Regions from separate parts of the Pelorhabdus sp. sgz311001 genome, predicted to be linked through region 2. Evidence: riboswitches for the same ligand, from Rfam matches in the RefSeq annotation. Region 2 holds a riboswitch; each other region holds the start of a gene.
The links. Region 2 has a riboswitch for cyclic di-GMP ahead of AC0MXB_RS06325 (ATP-binding protein). Riboswitches for the same ligand answer to the same signal wherever they lie in the genome.
Positions count from the first base shown of each region.

Region 1: it holds a riboswitch for cyclic di-GMP, as region 2 does, so the genes downstream of both, AC0MXB_RS12820 (GGDEF domain-containing response regulator) here and AC0MXB_RS06325 (ATP-binding protein) in region 2, are expected to answer to the same signal.
Region 3: it holds a riboswitch for cyclic di-GMP, as region 2 does, so the genes downstream of both, AC0MXB_RS01515 (response regulator) here and AC0MXB_RS06325 (ATP-binding protein) in region 2, are expected to answer to the same signal.
Region 4: it holds a riboswitch for cyclic di-GMP, as region 2 does, so the genes downstream of both, AC0MXB_RS10035 (methyl-accepting chemotaxis protein) here and AC0MXB_RS06325 (ATP-binding protein) in region 2, are expected to answer to the same signal.

Region 1 covers NZ_JBVXUT010000005.1:18,114-22,432, reverse strand. The annotation lists gene AC0MXB_RS12835 (DMT family transporter) at 412-831, shown strand; gene AC0MXB_RS12830 (ClbS/DfsB family four-helix bundle protein) at 978-1,277, shown strand; gene AC0MXB_RS12825 (carboxymuconolactone decarboxylase family protein) at 1,346-1,660, shown strand; cyclic di-GMP riboswitch class I at 1,778-1,861, shown strand; gene AC0MXB_RS12820 (GGDEF domain-containing response regulator) at 1,992-2,900, shown strand; gene AC0MXB_RS12815 (YifB family Mg chelatase-like AAA ATPase) at 2,979-4,319, opposite strand, start outside.
Region 2 covers NZ_JBVXUT010000002.1:47,040-51,358, reverse strand. The annotation lists gene AC0MXB_RS06335 (succinate dehydrogenase/fumarate reductase iron-sulfur subunit) at 1-698, shown strand, start outside; gene AC0MXB_RS06330 (CoB--CoM heterodisulfide reductase iron-sulfur subunit B family protein) at 695-1,552, shown strand; cyclic di-GMP riboswitch class I at 1,747-1,831, shown strand; gene AC0MXB_RS06325 (ATP-binding protein) at 1,921-2,358, shown strand; gene AC0MXB_RS06320 (GntR family transcriptional regulator) at 2,461-3,126, opposite strand; gene AC0MXB_RS06315 (hypothetical protein) at 3,423-3,563, shown strand; gene AC0MXB_RS06310 (P1 family peptidase) at 3,875-4,319, opposite strand, start outside.
Region 3 covers NZ_JBVXUT010000001.1:288,514-292,832, forward strand. The annotation lists gene AC0MXB_RS01500 (NAD(P)-dependent oxidoreductase) at 1-518, shown strand, start outside; gene AC0MXB_RS01505 (hypothetical protein) at 801-1,151, shown strand; gene AC0MXB_RS01510 (diguanylate cyclase domain-containing protein) at 1,148-1,999, shown strand; gene AC0MXB_RS01515 (response regulator) at 2,001-2,744, opposite strand; cyclic di-GMP riboswitch class I at 2,837-2,938, opposite strand; gene AC0MXB_RS01520 (3D domain-containing protein) at 3,080-3,652, shown strand; gene AC0MXB_RS01525 (aldo/keto reductase) at 3,776-4,319, shown strand, end outside.
Region 4 covers NZ_JBVXUT010000003.1:274,316-278,634, forward strand. The annotation lists gene AC0MXB_RS10030 (isochorismate synthase) at 1-1,260, opposite strand, end outside; gene AC0MXB_RS10035 (methyl-accepting chemotaxis protein) at 1,393-3,081, opposite strand; cyclic di-GMP riboswitch class I at 3,279-3,368, opposite strand; gene AC0MXB_RS10040 (hypothetical protein) at 3,472-4,128, opposite strand; gene AC0MXB_RS10045 (methyl-accepting chemotaxis protein) at 4,228-4,319, opposite strand, start outside.

The DNA of each region.
Region 1 (4,319 bases), on a different contig from region 2:
CCCAATAAAAAACGCCACACAATATCCCAATAGATATTGTGTGGCGAAAATAGATTTCTCTAGAAAAATCCACATCCAAAGATGGTTTTATGATTCAGTTTTAAGCTTATCTAAGCATAGCAGTTTTCTTTTTGTTCGTCAACAACTGAAAATTCTAAGGGAATATAGTTAATACTTGGTTTATGATTCACTTTATATCCGAATTTAAATCAGAATTTAAATCAGAATTTAAATCAGAAAGAAAAAATTGTAGATCGTTATAGAAAATTAAATTTTTAGCCGTTTCAACTGTTGACTATTTTTAAGATAATTTGTTTTTTGTATAATAGAGTTAGTATTTTGTAAATCAAAATATGGTTTAGATATAAAGAGAAGAAATGAGAAAACTACTAATATAAGGGGAGAAACATAATGCTAAGCGTCTTAGCGGCGATTATTACTGGAATAATTTTACCAATACAAGGAGCTATTAATTCGCAAATAGGAAAGTTATCGGGACAATTTATTATGATTATAGGAGTCTCAATTTTTCAGATTTTATTTGCATTATTTTTTGTTTTATATAATCAGCAAAAGATTAGTGATACAATATCTACTAAAGCCTTGATTTCAGGAATGATGGGGATTTGTGCAATGTATGGCTTTTCATACTCTATAGCGAATATTGGAACATTAAAGGTATTTGCCTTAGTATTAGCAGCTCAGATTATTACCGCGGCTGTCGTTGATCATTTTGGACTTGTTGGTGTTGAAGTTTCGCCGATAACATACAATAAAGTAGGAAGTTGCATACTTATACTGACTGGGGTTTATTTGTTAGCTAGATCTTAGAGAGTGCCAATAACTGCTCATAAAATCCTGTAACTTTGTTCAAATTAGTTTTAAAGCGTGTTGAAATTTGAGGTATTAATCAACCTTAGATATTTTTGTTTATTAAATTTGAAGTGATTATCAAAAATGGAGTGTGGCCATGATAAATGATACAATACAATAGTAAAGTTGAATTAATTGCCGCTATACAAAAGACTTATTTGCTTTTTGACAAAGAATTTGATGAGATTCCAGATGAAAAAGGAAATGTTCGCATTGCGCAAGTGGATAAAACGCCGCAGGAAATGCTAGCATATCAGCTCGGATGGTTAAATCTTATTATGGGATGGGAAAAAGGGACAGTAACAAAAGCGAATTGGCCAATGTGGAAGTGGATACATATAAATTCGGTTGCGCCTTTTAAGAATTTTAGAACCAAGATTAGGAGATGGAAAAAGAATGCTTGACCCAGCGATTATTGAAATCTGTAAACAACAAAATAATGTGCTATTTAGGAGGAATTTATTTGAAAAATATGAGTAATGCATTTGACTGTTTTTTAAAAGAAGCTCCGGAACAATCGAAAACATGGTTAGAAACTGTTCAAAAATTAGACGAGGCTAGTAGCCTTGATTCCAAAACAGAAGAGATTGCTTATATTGCTGTTTTAGCGGCGGTTGGACTGCTAAGTGGTCTTCCTTTTCATGTAAAACATGCTCAGGAGTTAGGTGCTACTAGAGATGAGATTAAAAGTGCAGTTTTATTAGCGCTCCCCGCAGTAGGAAATAAGGTGATTACTGCGTTGCCGATAGCACTTGAAGCCTATGATAGTGAATTTAAAGGAAAGTAGACGTTTTGTTTATTTCAAGAAGATGAGGGAATGAAAACCTGTCAGATGTATTATTGGATACATTTGACAGGTTTCTTTGAAATTTTGAATCATTATGGTATAATTTTCATTAAAGAAATATTTGGTAGGCAAACCACCCGAAAGGATGGGACGCAAAGCCGTGGGTCTAAAGGAATTTTCTAAGACTGCCAGGTTACATCATTAATTACGATGATAACCTGGTTTTTTATTGCAATAAAATGAGAAGTCATTGATGTAGCTATCACTAAAGTTATCGTTCCATGTTGGCTTTGTTTTCTGAACTTTAAAGTGGAAGAGAAAGGACGATAAGATGAATTTTGGTAAGCAGACAGTTCTTGTTGTTGATGATGAAAAATTTCACTGTAATTTATTAATGAAAATTTTGCAAGATAATTATAGTGTTTATTGTGCAACTTCCGGGTCACAGGCTTTAAAGATCATTATATCTCGAAAAATTGATCTTATTTTATTAGATATAATGCTACCAGATATTGATGGCTACGAAATTTGTCGGCGAGTTAAAGAAAATCCGGCTACTCAAGACATAGTAGTAATATTTATTTCTTCCAATTCCTCTCCGCGGCATCAAACAACAGGGTTTTCAATGGGAGCGGTTGATTACATTACGAAGAACACGGACATAGCAGTTATAAAAGCCCGTATTGAGAGTCAGCTTGAATTAAAAAAGCAAAGAGACATTTTAGTGAGTTTGTCAATGATTGATAAATTGACAGAGATATATAATCGTCGTTTTTTAGAAGACGCATTAAATAAATTATGCCTTAGCTCATATCGTAATAATGAATATTTATCAGCGATAATGATTGATATAGATTTTTTTAAAAACTACAATGATATCTATGGGCATTTAGAAGGCGATGAGTGTTTGAGAATGGTTAGCCAAACAATAAAAAATTCACTTTCTAGGTCAATCGATATTGTCGGTAGATATGGTGGAGAAGAATTTGTTGTCTTACTGCCAGCAACACCACTTAGTGGTGCAATTGTAGTTGCCCAGAGGATTCAAGAAAATATAAAAAAATTAGCATTAAAACATGAGATGTCAGATGTAAGTGAGTTTGTCACAGTTAGCATGGGAGTTGCATCATTGAAACCAAATGATGATTATAAACCGGCTAAGCTCATTAAACGCGCTGATATAGGACTTTATAATGCAAAAAGAGAAGGAAGAAATTGCTATATTTCTATCGAAGAGTGAAGTGGGAATATCTTAAATTCTGTAAAAATCTCTAAGCTGGCATGAGCTTAGAGATTTTTATTAATTACTAAACTATTTCTACGCTTTAAATAAAGGATTGCGAAATTGAATTGCTTCAGCAATGTGACGATCTGTAATTTGTTCTTCTTGATCTAAATCGGCAATTGTTCGTGCTACTTTTAGAATTCGATCATAACCGCGAGCACTCAGCTCTAGTTTTTGAAAAGCGCCTTTAAGTAATTTTTGTGCACTTACAGTTAAACAACAAGTTTTTAACACCTGTTTATGGCTCATTTGTCCATTGCAAAAAATACTCCATTGTGCCAATCTCTCTTGCGTCAGATTTCTTACCGCGATGACTCGTTTACGGATCGTTTCTGATGGTTCACCTTGCGATTTTAGGGATAAATCATCGTAAGAAACAGGTTCTACCCACAAATAAATATCAATCCGATCAAGCAAGGGGCCTGAGATTCTATGTTGATATCGTCGAACCTCTTGTTCAGAGCAGGTACAGCGATCACTGGGGAAAAAGCCGCAATTGCATGGATTAGCAGAAGCAATTAATACGAATCTAGCAGGAAATGAAATAGTGGCATTTACTCTAGCAATAGTTACAATACCATCCTCTAAGGGTTGCCGCAATACTTCAAGCACCTGACGTGAAAACTCGGGCAGTTCATCGAGAAATAATACGCCATGATGAGCCAGACTTACTTCTCCCGGTCTAGGGATTCTCCCGCCACCAATCATGCTTGCAGCTGAAAGTGTATGGTGAGGGTGGCGAAAAGATCGTTTTCGTATAAGGCCTGAAGGCCTCTGCAATTCGCCGCTGACGCTATAGATTTTAGTTACTTCTAATGCTTCTTCTTCTGTAAGTGGCGGTAAAATAGAAGGCAGTGCTTTCGCCAACATTGTTTTTCCCGCTCCAGGTGGGCCGACCATAAGTAGATTATGGCCGCCAGCAGCGGCAATTTCCATAGCTCTTTTAGCAACAAGTTGCCCTTGAATATCAGCAAAATCGAATTCGTAATTGCCGCTAAAAAATGCTTCAGGCTCTGCCTCAATACAAGGCAGAGCCTGATTCTCTGTCAAATAACCAACAAGCTGGCGTAATGTAGCGGCAGCTCCAACAAAAGGATTTCCCATAAGTAATGCTTCAGATCCGTTTTCCGGCGCCACATAAACAGCATGTAGTTCCTGATTTTTTGCGGCTATGACCATTGGTAAAATACCACTTATCGGCCGCAAACGACCTTCTAAAGATAATTCGGCCGAAAAAAGACAATTGTTAATTTTGTCCTGAGCGAGCTGTTCACTAGCGCATAAAATTCCCATAGCGATAGGCAAATCTAATCCAGAGCTATCTTTTTTGAGTTCTGCTGGAGCTAAATTTACAGTAATACGTTTTTGCGGATA
Region 2 (4,319 bases):
AAATTAGCCCAATTCAAAACTTCAAAGTTATTCGCGATCTTGTTGTGGACTGGGAGCCCAAGGCGCAGCGCTTAAAAGAAGTCAAACCGTGGCTGATTCCTGACGAACAGTTTACGGCGAAAAGCGGCTGTCGTCAGTCGCCGGAAGATTTTAAAAAGATACGTCAGCAAGCTGACTGTATTCTCTGTGGTTCTTGTGCGTCTGAATGTAATAAGCTCAGCGCCGATGAAAGAGACTTTTTAGAGCCCTTTATTTTTAGTAAAGCTCAGAAATTTGTAGCTGACTCGCGTGATAAAGATTTTATGGCTCATTTGACGCCAGCTATGGCCAAAGGCCTGTGGAAATGCGTTCACTGTCAGGAATGTGTGACCAAGTGTCCGAAACATTTAGAGCCAGCGGAAGATATATCAAAATTACGGCAAAAATCGGTGCAAGCTGGTATGACTGATAATATGGGCGCTCGTCATGGTATGGCCTTCCGAGATGATATTGCCAAAACAGGCCGCTTAAACGAAGCGACCATGTCGGTGAAAACCGAAGGCTTGTTAAAGTCGTCGACTCGCGCTGCTTTTGCTATGCGTCTTTTTGTTCGCGGCAAATTAAATCCGCTTCATCTGATTCACTCGGCTACGCCAGTGCAGGGAATTGACAAAGTGAGAGCCATTATGAAAGCAGTCAAGGAGGCGGAGAAAGAATGAAATATGGATTTTTTCCTGGCTGTGTCCTCGAAGCGGCGGCCAAAGAAGATATGATGGCAACACTTGCCGTTGCGAAAAAACTAGGAATTGAACTCGTTGAGCTTCCCGGCTGGACTTGCTGCGGCGCCTCTCATGTACAAGATATTGATGAGTTAACAGCTCTGTCCGTGAATGCCCGTAATATTGCTTTGGCCGAAGGCCTGAAGCTTGATATTATGACGGTCTGTAATACTTGTACGCTCATGCTGCGCAAAGCAAAACATGAATTAGATCATGGCATGAAAGAAAAGGTAAACCCGATTCTAGCTAAGGCGGGGATGAAGTATGAAGGAACAAGCGAAATCACTCATTTACTGTGGGCGCTTGTTCGCGACTATGGTCTTGATAAATTAAAGGGAAAAGTAGTGCGCCCTTTGCAAGGTATGAAAGTGGCTGGTTATTATGGCTGCCATCTGCTAAGACCGCCTGAAATTATGAATTTTGAAGATCATGCAGTGCCTCATTCTTTAGAAGATCTGATTCGCGCATTGGGAGCTGAACCGGTCGAGTTTGATGCCAAACTGAAATGTTGTGGCTTCCATGCTGTATATCCAGCGCGTGACAGTGTGCTTAAGATGACGGGAGAAACGAACCTCAGCGCGATTAAAGCAGGGGCAGACTGTCTCGTTACGCCTTGCCCGCTGTGTCAGATGCAGCTTGATATGTTCCACCCAGAAGGACAGGCTGCAGTTGGTGCGGCCAAGGAAATCCCCATTCTTCATATGTCGCAGCTCATCGGTCTAGCTTTAGGGCTGTCGCAGGATGAATTGGGCATGAAGCGCCATATTGTTAGCACGGCAGTTTTAAAGCTGTAACTTGATTTGTTAGCTGTAGCTTAAACAATGCTAGAGACCTCTCAGTACAGCGCTTAGCGGCGATGTTTCTGAGAGGTTTTTTAAAAACAACGTAGTTGGAATTTTGTAATTTTATGGTGTTTTAGTAAAAAAAACGGCAGTTATTTCCTTGACTTTTTATGAATTTTTACAGTAAAATTAAATTAGTTACTTAGTGAAATATTAGGCAAACTTGCCGAAAGGCAAGGACGCAAAGCCTTGGATCTAAGGGTTTTTACCTAGGATTGCCAGGCTGCCATGCTGGATCTTTAAGCATGCTCTGAGGTCAGGGGGCGGTTCCCTGCTTTTTGGTATTCCTCCAGAGCTGTAAAAATGAGGGAGGAAGAAGAATGAGACCGCGTTTAATTGTCTTTTCTTTTTGCGATTATGCTGAATTTAAACTGGTGAGACCGCTTGTAAAATGTTTTTTGCAAAAAGTGCTACTAGGACAATATCATATGATGGAAGTTGCTGTGAATGAAGCAGTCAATAATGCCTTGCGTTTTAGTGAAGGCAAGCCTTGTCAGCTCACGATGGATATTTTGCGAGGCAGCGTACTCGTGATTCGCTTGAAGCATCAAGGACTAGGTTTGGTTACAGCGTCAAAACGAGCACAAGATAGTCATAAGTGCCTCGAAGAAGAGCTCTGGCGTGAAGGCGGTCGTGGCCTGCTGATTATGCAAGCGGCGGCGGATTGTGTTTTTTACAACAGGCAAGGAACGGAAATATTGTTAGCGAAGATGCTATCAGAACCTTGTTTATCCCAAAACGATAAAAAGATTACCTGATATGTGCGGCGTAAAGTTAGATTTTTCTTTCTTGGGCATGTTGTAATAAAAAAACACTTGGTTTCGATTAGAAACCAAGTGTTTTTTTAGTTTTGCGGGCCTTTAGTGATGGAGGCTGGTAATGTTACGGTGCGCCATACTTACATGATAGGTCATGGCTTTTTCGGCAGCATCAGGATCACGTTTATAAAAGGCATCCATGAGCGTAATATGTTCCGTAATCGTTTGGGATAAACGATTTTCTACAGCAATGGAGTTTAAGCGAGCTGGCTTAATATATTTATGCAAATTGCTTAACGTCAAATTAAGCATTTTGCTGCCAGAAGCCTCATAAATGAGCTGATGAAACTTATTATCTAACTCAGCAATTTCCTCCATATTTTGTTTTTGAGCATAAAACTCCGTAAGATCAACAATTTTTTGTAGTTCTTTCAGTTCATTTTCGGTTAAACGACTAGTAGCCCAACGGGCAGCCAAGCCTTCTAGCAATTGGCGCATAGCGCAAATATCAGCGACATCTTTCGCCGAGATTCCCAGGACAATAGCGCCTTTTTTTGCGGTCGTTTCTACTAAACCTTCTACTTCCAGCAGCCAAATTGCTTCGCGAATGGGGGTGCGGCTTACGCCTAACTCATCGGCTAATTTTGTTTCTAGCAGAATATCGCCGGGGGAATAGGCTCCTTCGATGATTTGCGCTTTGATATGTTGGAATACCTTATTGCGTAGCGAGGTATCATTAGTAGAAAGGAATTCTAAATCTTTGGGCATAGCGGGCCTCCATTAAAAAAAATTTCACTCTCTAATATTTTATTATAACTTACGAAATACTCTAATAGCTACTAATAAGATAATTATAAATTTTTAGTTAATTTATTTGAAAACCGATAGAACCTTGTAAAATACCTATTGATAGTATAACATGATATTGGCAAAATAGTCCAAAAATAAAAACTTTTTCTTGGGGTATAGCCAAATGAAACAAAGACTGTTATAATGTATTACATAATTGATGTATACGTTAATTCAAAAATACATCAATTAAAACATAAGGGAGGCGTGATGATATGTTCGTAATGGAAGCCTATGCACAAGAAGAAATTATGGCGCAAGAAGTAGCGAAAGAGATTTTGGACAAAGATCAGGAAGAATTACTGGAAGAACAAAAATGGCTTGATTTTGAACTTGGATTATTTGCCGAACATTGATTGCGTTAGAATGTCAGTAAAAAGTAAAAAATACGAAAGGCAGCGGAGCAAGAAGTTCTATTCGTATTGCGACAATGGCGTCGCACCTAATTGGATAGTTATATCCAGTTAGATGGGTTGCTTTTTTTATACCTTGTCATGCATAAAAATTCGTTTTCGCAGGATTTTTATGAAGGTAGACATTCGTGGCGCAATTAAGCAACGAATCTTCTGGTACGTTGAAACTAAAAAGGATGAAATCCCATTTTAATGATGCACAAGAAAACAAAGAGAGTCCTATTTGCAAGAAATAGCAAATAAGACTCTCTTTGTTATTTTGTAATAGCATTTACACTGTTTAAAATAGCTTGTTCCATTGCTCTTACCGCAAGGACGCCTAGAAAGTCTAGATTTGTATCGACTTCATTGGTAGCCATGGTAAAGATCGTATCACCGTCATGAAGCGTATGAACTGGGCGAATGGTTCGAGCATAAGCATCATGGGTCATAGTGGCCAGTTTGTTTGCTTCCGCCTTGGTGAGTCGTCCATTGGTCATGATTAGACCAATGGTTGTATTTTCTCGTGAGAACGTCACCGGTTTCTGATAATTTGTTTTTAAAATATATTCCTCCGTGTTTAAGAAGGTTTGATGATCATCAGCTAGAGCGCCTGCCAGAATCTTGCCTGTACTAGGTTGAACGATATCGCCTACGGCATTTACAGCAACAAGAGCTCCTACGTAAAGTGAACCAATTTTAAAGCAGGCGGATCCCAGG
Region 3 (4,319 bases), on a different contig from region 2:
TGGATGCAGCTCGGACGGCACTTCGTGTTGGTGCAGCAAAAGTTACTCTAGTGTATCGGCGTACGCAAGATCAGATTACGGCGCTTCGTTCCGAATATGAGGAAGCGAAGGCTGAAGGCGTGGAGTTTTCTTGGCTGATGAGTCCAAAACAATATTTAGGTGATAAAGAGGTTACTGCTTTAGAATGTGAGCGCCAAGTTTTATTGGAAGATGGCTCCGTGAAGGGCAGTGGGCTTTTGGAGAAAATTAGTGCCAATAAAATTATTGTGGCAATTGGTCAAAGACCAGCGGCTCGCATTGTTTCAACAACAGAAGGGATCGAAGTTAATCCTGCTGGTTTTGTTATTACTCGGGAACGGCCTTATGGTATGACTACGCGACGCGGTGTTTTTGCTGGGGGCGACGTAGTTCATGAACCAGCAACGGTCGTGTTGGCTATGAAAGCGGCAAAACAAGTAGCGCAAGGTATTGCGCAATATGTAGAAGCAAAAAAACTTATGGAAGAATGCGGTTTGTAAACCGATAAAAATAAGACTAAATACCTAAAAAAACTTGACCTTTTCTAGCAAAATATGGTTTAATCAATATAGCAGGATTTGGTAACTAATTGATTAGTGACTTTTACCGAGCGGATATATGAAAAACTGCCTATGATTATTAGGCTAATGCTAGAGTTAGCACAAAAAAATCAGGCGTAAGCCTGGTTTTTTTTACTTCCTGGTGAGATTTTCATATAAGATTTACTCTGCTGTAATCATGTAGACGTTTACTATACTTTGCGGTACAAGAGAGGTCAAGAGATGGGCAGTCAGATTGAAAGCAGTAAAAAAGTTGAAATTAGTATGCGCTTATCGGAATTTGAAATGCCGCCAATGCAAGATGTTTTGGTTGTCGGCAAACGGGCGCCGATCGGTCCGGAAGCGGCACGGCGAATGGGGGATATTTTATCACCTGGTCAATATATAGTAAAAAAAATTGAACACCCATCAATTGAAGCAATGGTTGTTCGTAAGTCTTTGCTTGCTATGGTGCCGGAAGATCAGTTAATTTCTCTTATGATTGATGAAGTAGATGAAATGATTCATGAATCAATGATTGTAAGAGTTCAGATTAATGTGACCGTAATAGTAAAGAAGTTGATTGAATTATGATGCGCCAGTTATCGCATATTATGACAGTTAAATTTCCCTATGTAGATGCGTTAGCTGGATTAAGTCAGGTACAGGAATTTATGCTTTCGACTCAACTAGAAAGTCTCCCGGTCATTGAGAACGGTAAAATACTCGGTGTGATTGATTATTGGGATGTGTTGAAAACACATCCTAATCGGATTGCCGCTGATGCCATGTCTGATTATTTTAAAGAAGTTGTGCCTGGCACATTCGTATGGGAAGCAAAAGAGGCTATAGATAGCCACGGTATTAAGCTTTTCATTGTGAAACAGCAGGACCAGGTAGTGGGAATTGTTAGTCCAAGCCAAGTTGCGTTAGAAATCGGCAGGCAATTTGATGTGTTAACAGAGCTTTACAAAAAAGATTATATCTATTATCAAGCTGTTAAAGTCTTAAAAGAAAGACAATTGCTTTCTTTGATTTTTCTTGATGTTAATAATTTTGGTAAGATAGACAAACAGTATGGCCATATTGCTGGGGATCAGATTTTACGAGAGATCGGTCAGCTTTTAAAGGCTAAAATGTCAAAAGAAACCCATGTGTCGCGGTTTGGCGGTGATGAGTTTCTTATATTGACTCCCTACAAACTAGAGAAGACTCGTAGTTTTGCTGAAATATTATTGCGCGAAGTAAAAGAACATCGCTTTTACAAAGAGATTCCTGTTAGTTTTTCAGCGGGAATTGTAAAGGGAATATGTCATGGATTCATGAAAAATAGTGTTCCCGCGCTAGAACGGCTGATTAATTGTGCTAGCCTAGCGTCAACTCAGGCGAAAAAAGAGTCTATAGACTTAGTCGTCGCCAATCAAGTCGAATTAGGTTATTAATTTAGCAGATTTTTAAAATTTCGGCAATCATATCAGGATCGCTTTCATCAGTAGGAAAGGTGATATAATGAATTGCGGGATCATTTGCTGTCGGGAGAATTTCCGATAGCTTTTTTCTTGCTTTATTAATGACAACATTTGTTCCATCTTGTTTGGTAAAAGGTAAAATAAGTAAAAGGTTTTGCGGTGTGGCCAGCAGAACGGAATCATAAACACGCAGCGTATTTTTTAGTTGTTCCATAATAAAGCTTCCATTGGCAAGGTTTTCATTAAAACCGAGTGATACAAAGGAAACTTCAGTATGATCTCGTTTCGCTCGGTAAATGCTATTAAGAATTTCTTTTTGACTGCTTGCTTGCATTGGCGCGGCAACAAGCGAACCCATTACATTTTCGATACGATCAAGCAAATCTTCATCAGAGAAGGGTTTTCGAATGTAATGGGAAGCGCCGAGACAGAGTGATTTCTGAATGACAAGACGATTGGCGATCCCTGAAACCATAATAACAGGGATTTGCTGTTGCAAATTTAGACGATGCATTTCTTCTAGGGCTGCAATTCCGTCCATTCCTTTTAAGTTAATATCTAAAAGTAACAAATTGATATCGCGGAACCGCCAGCGCTGCGCGAAGAAATCTTCGGCATTATCTAGCTCATATACTTCCACTCCATATTCTTCAAGAATCCTTTTTACTTGCAGGCGAATGAACCTTGAGTCATCAATGACTAATATTTTTTTTCCCATGGCAAGCCTCCAACTCCTCTCATAAATCATTCATTAAATCATTCATTAAATCATAAAAACCAGGTTGATCAGATAAATACATGACGATTTATCGATGCAACCTGGCAATCATTGATAGACTTTAGCAAGCAGTACTATCTTTAGATCCAATGGTTTTGCGTCCTTGATTTTCATCAAGTTTGCCCAAAATTTGATTTTTATTTAGTTTATGAAAATGTTCTCTGTGTAGAGAAAAAAATCCTTTTTTGTAAAAAAAAACGCGTGAATTTCTTGTGAAATATTGTAAGTTTATAAGAAACGCTTACTGAAAATAATAAGACAAAGGAGGGATTTTTATGAACGATAAAGTACGCCATAAAGTGAAACGGCATTATAAGAAAATTGCCGCTGCACTTGGTGGAGCTTTTGTGCTCGCTGCTTCGGCAATGCACGGTTTAGGTGCTGTTGCTCAGCATCAGTCTGCAACACCACAAGTAGATCCACCAATTAATACGGCGGAAGTGCAGACTGCGAATCCCCTTAGTACGCAAGAACTTGTGCAAAATATTGCAACGCAGGATACCTTGGGAAAAGAAGCGATACATGTAACGGCAACTGCTTATGCCCCAGGACCGCATGATAATGATCAGTGGGGAAGTAAAACGCGGCTAGGTACAGAAATAAGGCCGGGTGTTATTGCAGTAGATCCTCGGATTATTCCGCTCGGTTCCCGCGTGATGATTCAATATCCTGACGGAAGTAAAGAGTATGCTGTAGCAGAAGATACGGGCGGTGCTATAAAAGGGAATCGTATAGATGTGGCTAAATGGACGGTGCGAGAGGCAAATCATTTTGGAATCAAGGCTGTTAAGGTATATGTCTTAAGTAAACCAGATCAGGTTACAACTGAAACAGGAGAACAAGTATGAAGGGCAGCTGTAAGAGGCTGCTCTTTTTTTACACAAAAGTGTTGAGTGCTATTGACTTATAGTACACTCTAAAGTATACAATAAAATTGGAATTTTCTATTACGAATAAGGGGTGAGTCGATTATGCTTTACAGACAATATGGCAAAACAAAGGAACAAGTATCAATCTTAGGGTTTGGTTGTATGCGTCTACCTGTTATGGATGGCGATGCGACAAAAATTGATGAAAAGCAGGCGATTCCGATGATTCGCCAAGCCATTGACGCTGGCGTGAATTATATTGATACAGCCTATCCTTATCATGGAACAGGAATGCAAAGCGGCGGGGCTAGCGAACCCTTTGTGGCTAAGGTGTTAAAAGACGGCTATCGGGAAAAAGTAAAGCTTGCGACAAAATTGCCAAGCTGGCTCATTAAGACAAGAGCTGATATGGATCGTTACTTAGACGAGCAACTCCAGCGGTTGGAAACCGATTATATTGATTTTTATCTTGTACATAGCCTTGGATCTCATACCTGGTCTGCATTGACGAAAATCGGTATTGCTGATTTTCTCGACCAGGCTAAAAAAGATGGTAAGATTAAACATGTCGGTTTTTCCTTTCATGATCGGATCGGGTTATTCAAAGAAATAGTGGATTATTATGACTGGGAGTTTTGCCAGATTC
Region 4 (4,319 bases), on a different contig from region 2:
AGCAAACTCCCCATCGCCGTCAAAATTTATCCAGCCGATCGGACCACCGTACCAACCACGATCAAAAGTTTCACTTTCGCGAATCGCAGTTACAGCTGCTGCAACAGGCAAACCACCTAAAGCAGGCGTCGGATGAAGATCTGCCAAGAGCGATAATAGGGACGACTTCGATCTAGCTTTACCACGAACAGGCGTATAGAGATGCTGAATTTGAGCTAATTTCATCAAAACAGGCTCATTCGGAATATCTAGAGCTTCACAATGCTTATCAAGAATTTGCCGAATCCGTTTCACAACCAAAAAGTGCTCTTGCCGATTCTTCGCATCGTGCAGAAGCTCACTGCCTAAAACTTCATCGCTAGCGTCATCGTTACCTCTTGGCGCTGATCCCGCTAAGCAGGTTGAGTAATAAATGCCTTGCCGACGTTTCGTGAGACGCTCTGGCGTAGCCCCCAGAAAAACATCGCCCCCACAATCAAAGGCAAAAACATAACTGTTGTTTTGTTTCAGCTCTAATTGCCGTAACACCGCGGCAATGGAAAAATCTTTATCGCCCTGCAAGATCAGCTCTCGGGCAAACACCACTTTTTCTAAAGTACCCTGTCGGACTTGGTCGCGTAAAAAGGTCACTTTTTTGATATAGTCTTCATAATCTCCCGGAAAAGCATCCCACTGTTCAGCCGTTATTTCGCTAGATTCTTGATTCATCGCTTTTCTTAACCGATCGAACACGGTCAAATTCTGCTGAACTAACAGATCGACCTGATCTTCGGGAGAAACAAGCAGAGTCGTTGTTAGATACCGCCTGCCGCCTTTTTCCTGCAGCAGCCAACTCGGGACTTGAAACCGAGCAGCGGGAAACTTGCCCCACTTCAACTCTCTGGACCGTAACGGGTCAAAGCGACTGCCGCCAATCCATAAAGGACTGAGATCTAATTCTTGCATTTTTGGCGATAGCAGTAGATCCCCACGAAGGGACTGCCACCTTGCTTCTGCTGCTGTCAGGGGATTTTTTTCCTCCGCCTTCACTTCTATCGTATAAGCCGCATCCACACCAGCAAACATTTCTTCCCGACTGGCGCTCATCCAGTAAAATCCCTGGGAACGTATTGCCGCGGTTTTTGCAAAAAAGTCCAAAAGGTTCCAAGGCGATTCTTCGCTATGGCTCACTAAAACAGGTCTCCCTGTCGCTTTGCTGCGTAATAAGCCTGCTTGTACTAACTCGCTGAAACAATCTTCCCACTGAGAACATCCACTCATATTCTGTCCACCTTTAAAGGTCAAATCCATTTCTGTATTTATTGTACACTTGCCCCTCAAAATATTCAATGGATGCAAAAAGAGACCTGTCAAATCGACAAGTCTCTCTTATAATCTTTCTAAACTATTATATTAAAGATGAAATTTAGCAACAACATCTTGCAATTCCATAGCCATTTGCGCCAAAGTTTGGCTGGCTGAAGCAATCTCTTCCATCGAAGCCGACTGTTCTTGCGTCGCTGCTGAAATTGACTGAGTATCACAAGCCGTCGACGATGCAACGCCTCTGATGGCTTCTACAGAATTGACAACGTCATCACTGGCAGTCATCAGATTTTGCGCAGCCGAATTAATCGAACCAATTTGTCCCGTCAAGTCAAGAACCATGCGTTCAATAAACTGAAAACGCTCACCTGTTGTAGCAATAACTTGAGCCCCTCTAGATACTTCATCAGTTTCCCGATCCATAACGGTAACGGCTTCAGCTGTTTCGGATTGAATATCATGAATAATTCCCGTAATTTTCTCTGCTGCTTCATGGGACTGTTCAGCCAGCTTACGAACTTCTTCCGCTACAACGGCAAAGCCGCGTCCTTGCTCACCAGCCCGCGCCGCCTCAATAGCCGCATTGAGCGCCAGTAAATTCGTCTGACTGGCAATCCCGCTGATCATCGTAACAAATTCACCAATCTGCTGAGAACGTTCACCAAGACGGCGTACTACTTTTGCTGATGATACCACAGAATCTTGAATCAAATTCATTTGTTGCGTAGCTTGTGTTACGGCTTCGCCGCCCACGCTAGCAGCTTGTGCTGTTTCTTCGGATTTTTTGGTCACTTCCTGGGCATGTGATGTAATCTGATGAATCTCCTGCGACATAGCTTCCACTACACTGGCTGCTTTATCAATTTCTGTCGATTGATTGGTAGCGCCACCAGCCACACAGGTAACAGTTTCGGCCACTTGTGTCGCGGCCTGAGCTGACTGATTCGAGCTCGCTGTCAGCTCTTCACTAGCAGCAGCCACTTGTTGCGCTGACTTAGCTACACTTCCAACTAACTTCCGCAGATTTTCGCGCATATGCGAAAAAGAGCGGATCATATCAGCGATTTCATCATTGGCTTGATAAGAAATATTATGTACGCCCAAATCCCCATCGGCAATGCGCTGCGCCGCCTGCGACACATCATTGAGCGGCCGAGAGATTCGTCTAGCCAAATACCAGGCTAGTAAGGCGCCGATCACAAGAATAATTCCGTCAAGAATAAATAAGAGAGACTGAATCTTTGTTACATCGGCTTGAGTTTCCTGTCTTCTCAGCTCCATACGATCTTCTAAAAACTTAACAGTGTCTTCCATATTCTTATCGGCGGCAATAATCTTGGCGCCAGAAGCCGCAACCGCTTTCACCGCTTCCGCCTGGCCTTGGGTCTTTCGAAGGGTAAGTCCTTGCTCGGCAATTTTATCGTAATCAGCTAAAGAGGCTTTCAATTCGGCCACTTTCTGTTTGCCTTCAGGCGTAATCAACTTTCCCTCTAAGTCCGACAAAACAGTTGCTGTTTTCTTCTTTGATGCTTCATAACGATCAACATACTGTGGATCCGCTGACAAAATAAAGCCTCTGACTTCAGCCGACTGAGTACTCAGTTCGCGACTTAATTCTTTAATATCAACGACTAAAGGAACACTGCGTTTTAATAAGCCTTCATAATCTTCCTGCACCTTTTGAATTTGGAAATAGGTATAAATATTTAGACCCGTAAAAGCCAACACAATAAGAACACATACCAAGATAATTTGTTTACCAATTGTTACACGCATAATCGTCCCGCCTTTGTGCTTGATAAGTCCCGCTAGACCCTCAAATCAAAACTAACAACTAACCTCCCTTCCTGCGGCGTGCAGCTTTTTCGCTGCTATCTTTACCGTTCATCAACTACCTCATTTGTTAAGTATTGCAAACATAGCAAAAAATTCGACGCAGTGCTTTTCGGCGCCCCGGCGAATTCCCGCAAAAATCAAGCAACCTGGCTGTCTTAGAATATATACTTTCCTTAGACCCAATAGCTTTGCGTCCTTGTCTTTCGACAAGTTTGCTATATATTTCTATTTTACAATAATTAACGCCATAAGGCATTATAAAAACAAACAAAACTGTCGAATTCTATTCTGTACTGAAAGAAAAAAAATGTCAAGATAATTCTAAAAAATTCATTTCCTCTCATATTGTTTATCGCGAATATTAATCCCATACTCTTTGACTTTACGATAGAAGGTTGCAATGCTAATGCCTAGGGCTTGACATATAGCAAGTTTTCCCGCTGTAGAAACGCCAAAACGCGCCAAAGCTGCTAACAGCGCTTGATGTTCTAGTTCAGCAAAAGACACGATCGGTTTTGCCTTTTCTCTATCCGGTTCCCGATTAGACCCAAATTGTAAAGCAATCAGCTTCTGACTAAATATCTCGGCAAGCCACTGGCCAAAGCGTATTAATTTAACTTCTTGCCCTAAAAGTAGACTCCGCTGCTCCTGGTTGACAGCAAGTAAAATAAGCGTACCATAAACTCGGTTTTCTACTTGAATGGGAATACAAATTTCAGCAGCATCGGGACAACGTCCCCGCCGCGCACACGAACGGCACAAATCATGCAGTCTAGGATTGACTACTAAGAGAGGCTCTCGCAGCTTCATGCAGTAAGCTGATAAAGTCCCCTCCCCTACATACATTCCTCTTTCCTCACGATAAATTCCTGTTCCAACAATCACTTTCAAGTTGCAATCTACGACAACAGCTTCAAGGCTAAGAATATCTGCGACCATAATGACTGTATCCTGCAAAAACGATTCAATATCTGTTAGCGTTCCCATGTTTAGACGCCTCCTTTACTCAGTCTGTTTAAAAAAGAACAAAAAGCTCCCGGATTTCTCCGAGAGCTTCTTTGCTCTAATCATTTATTAAAATTTGCTTTACAATTTAAACCGTTGAATTTCCTGTTCTAAGGCTTTCGCCAAATCAGACAGACTCCGGCTAGCCGCCGCTACTTCTTCCATCGAAGCAG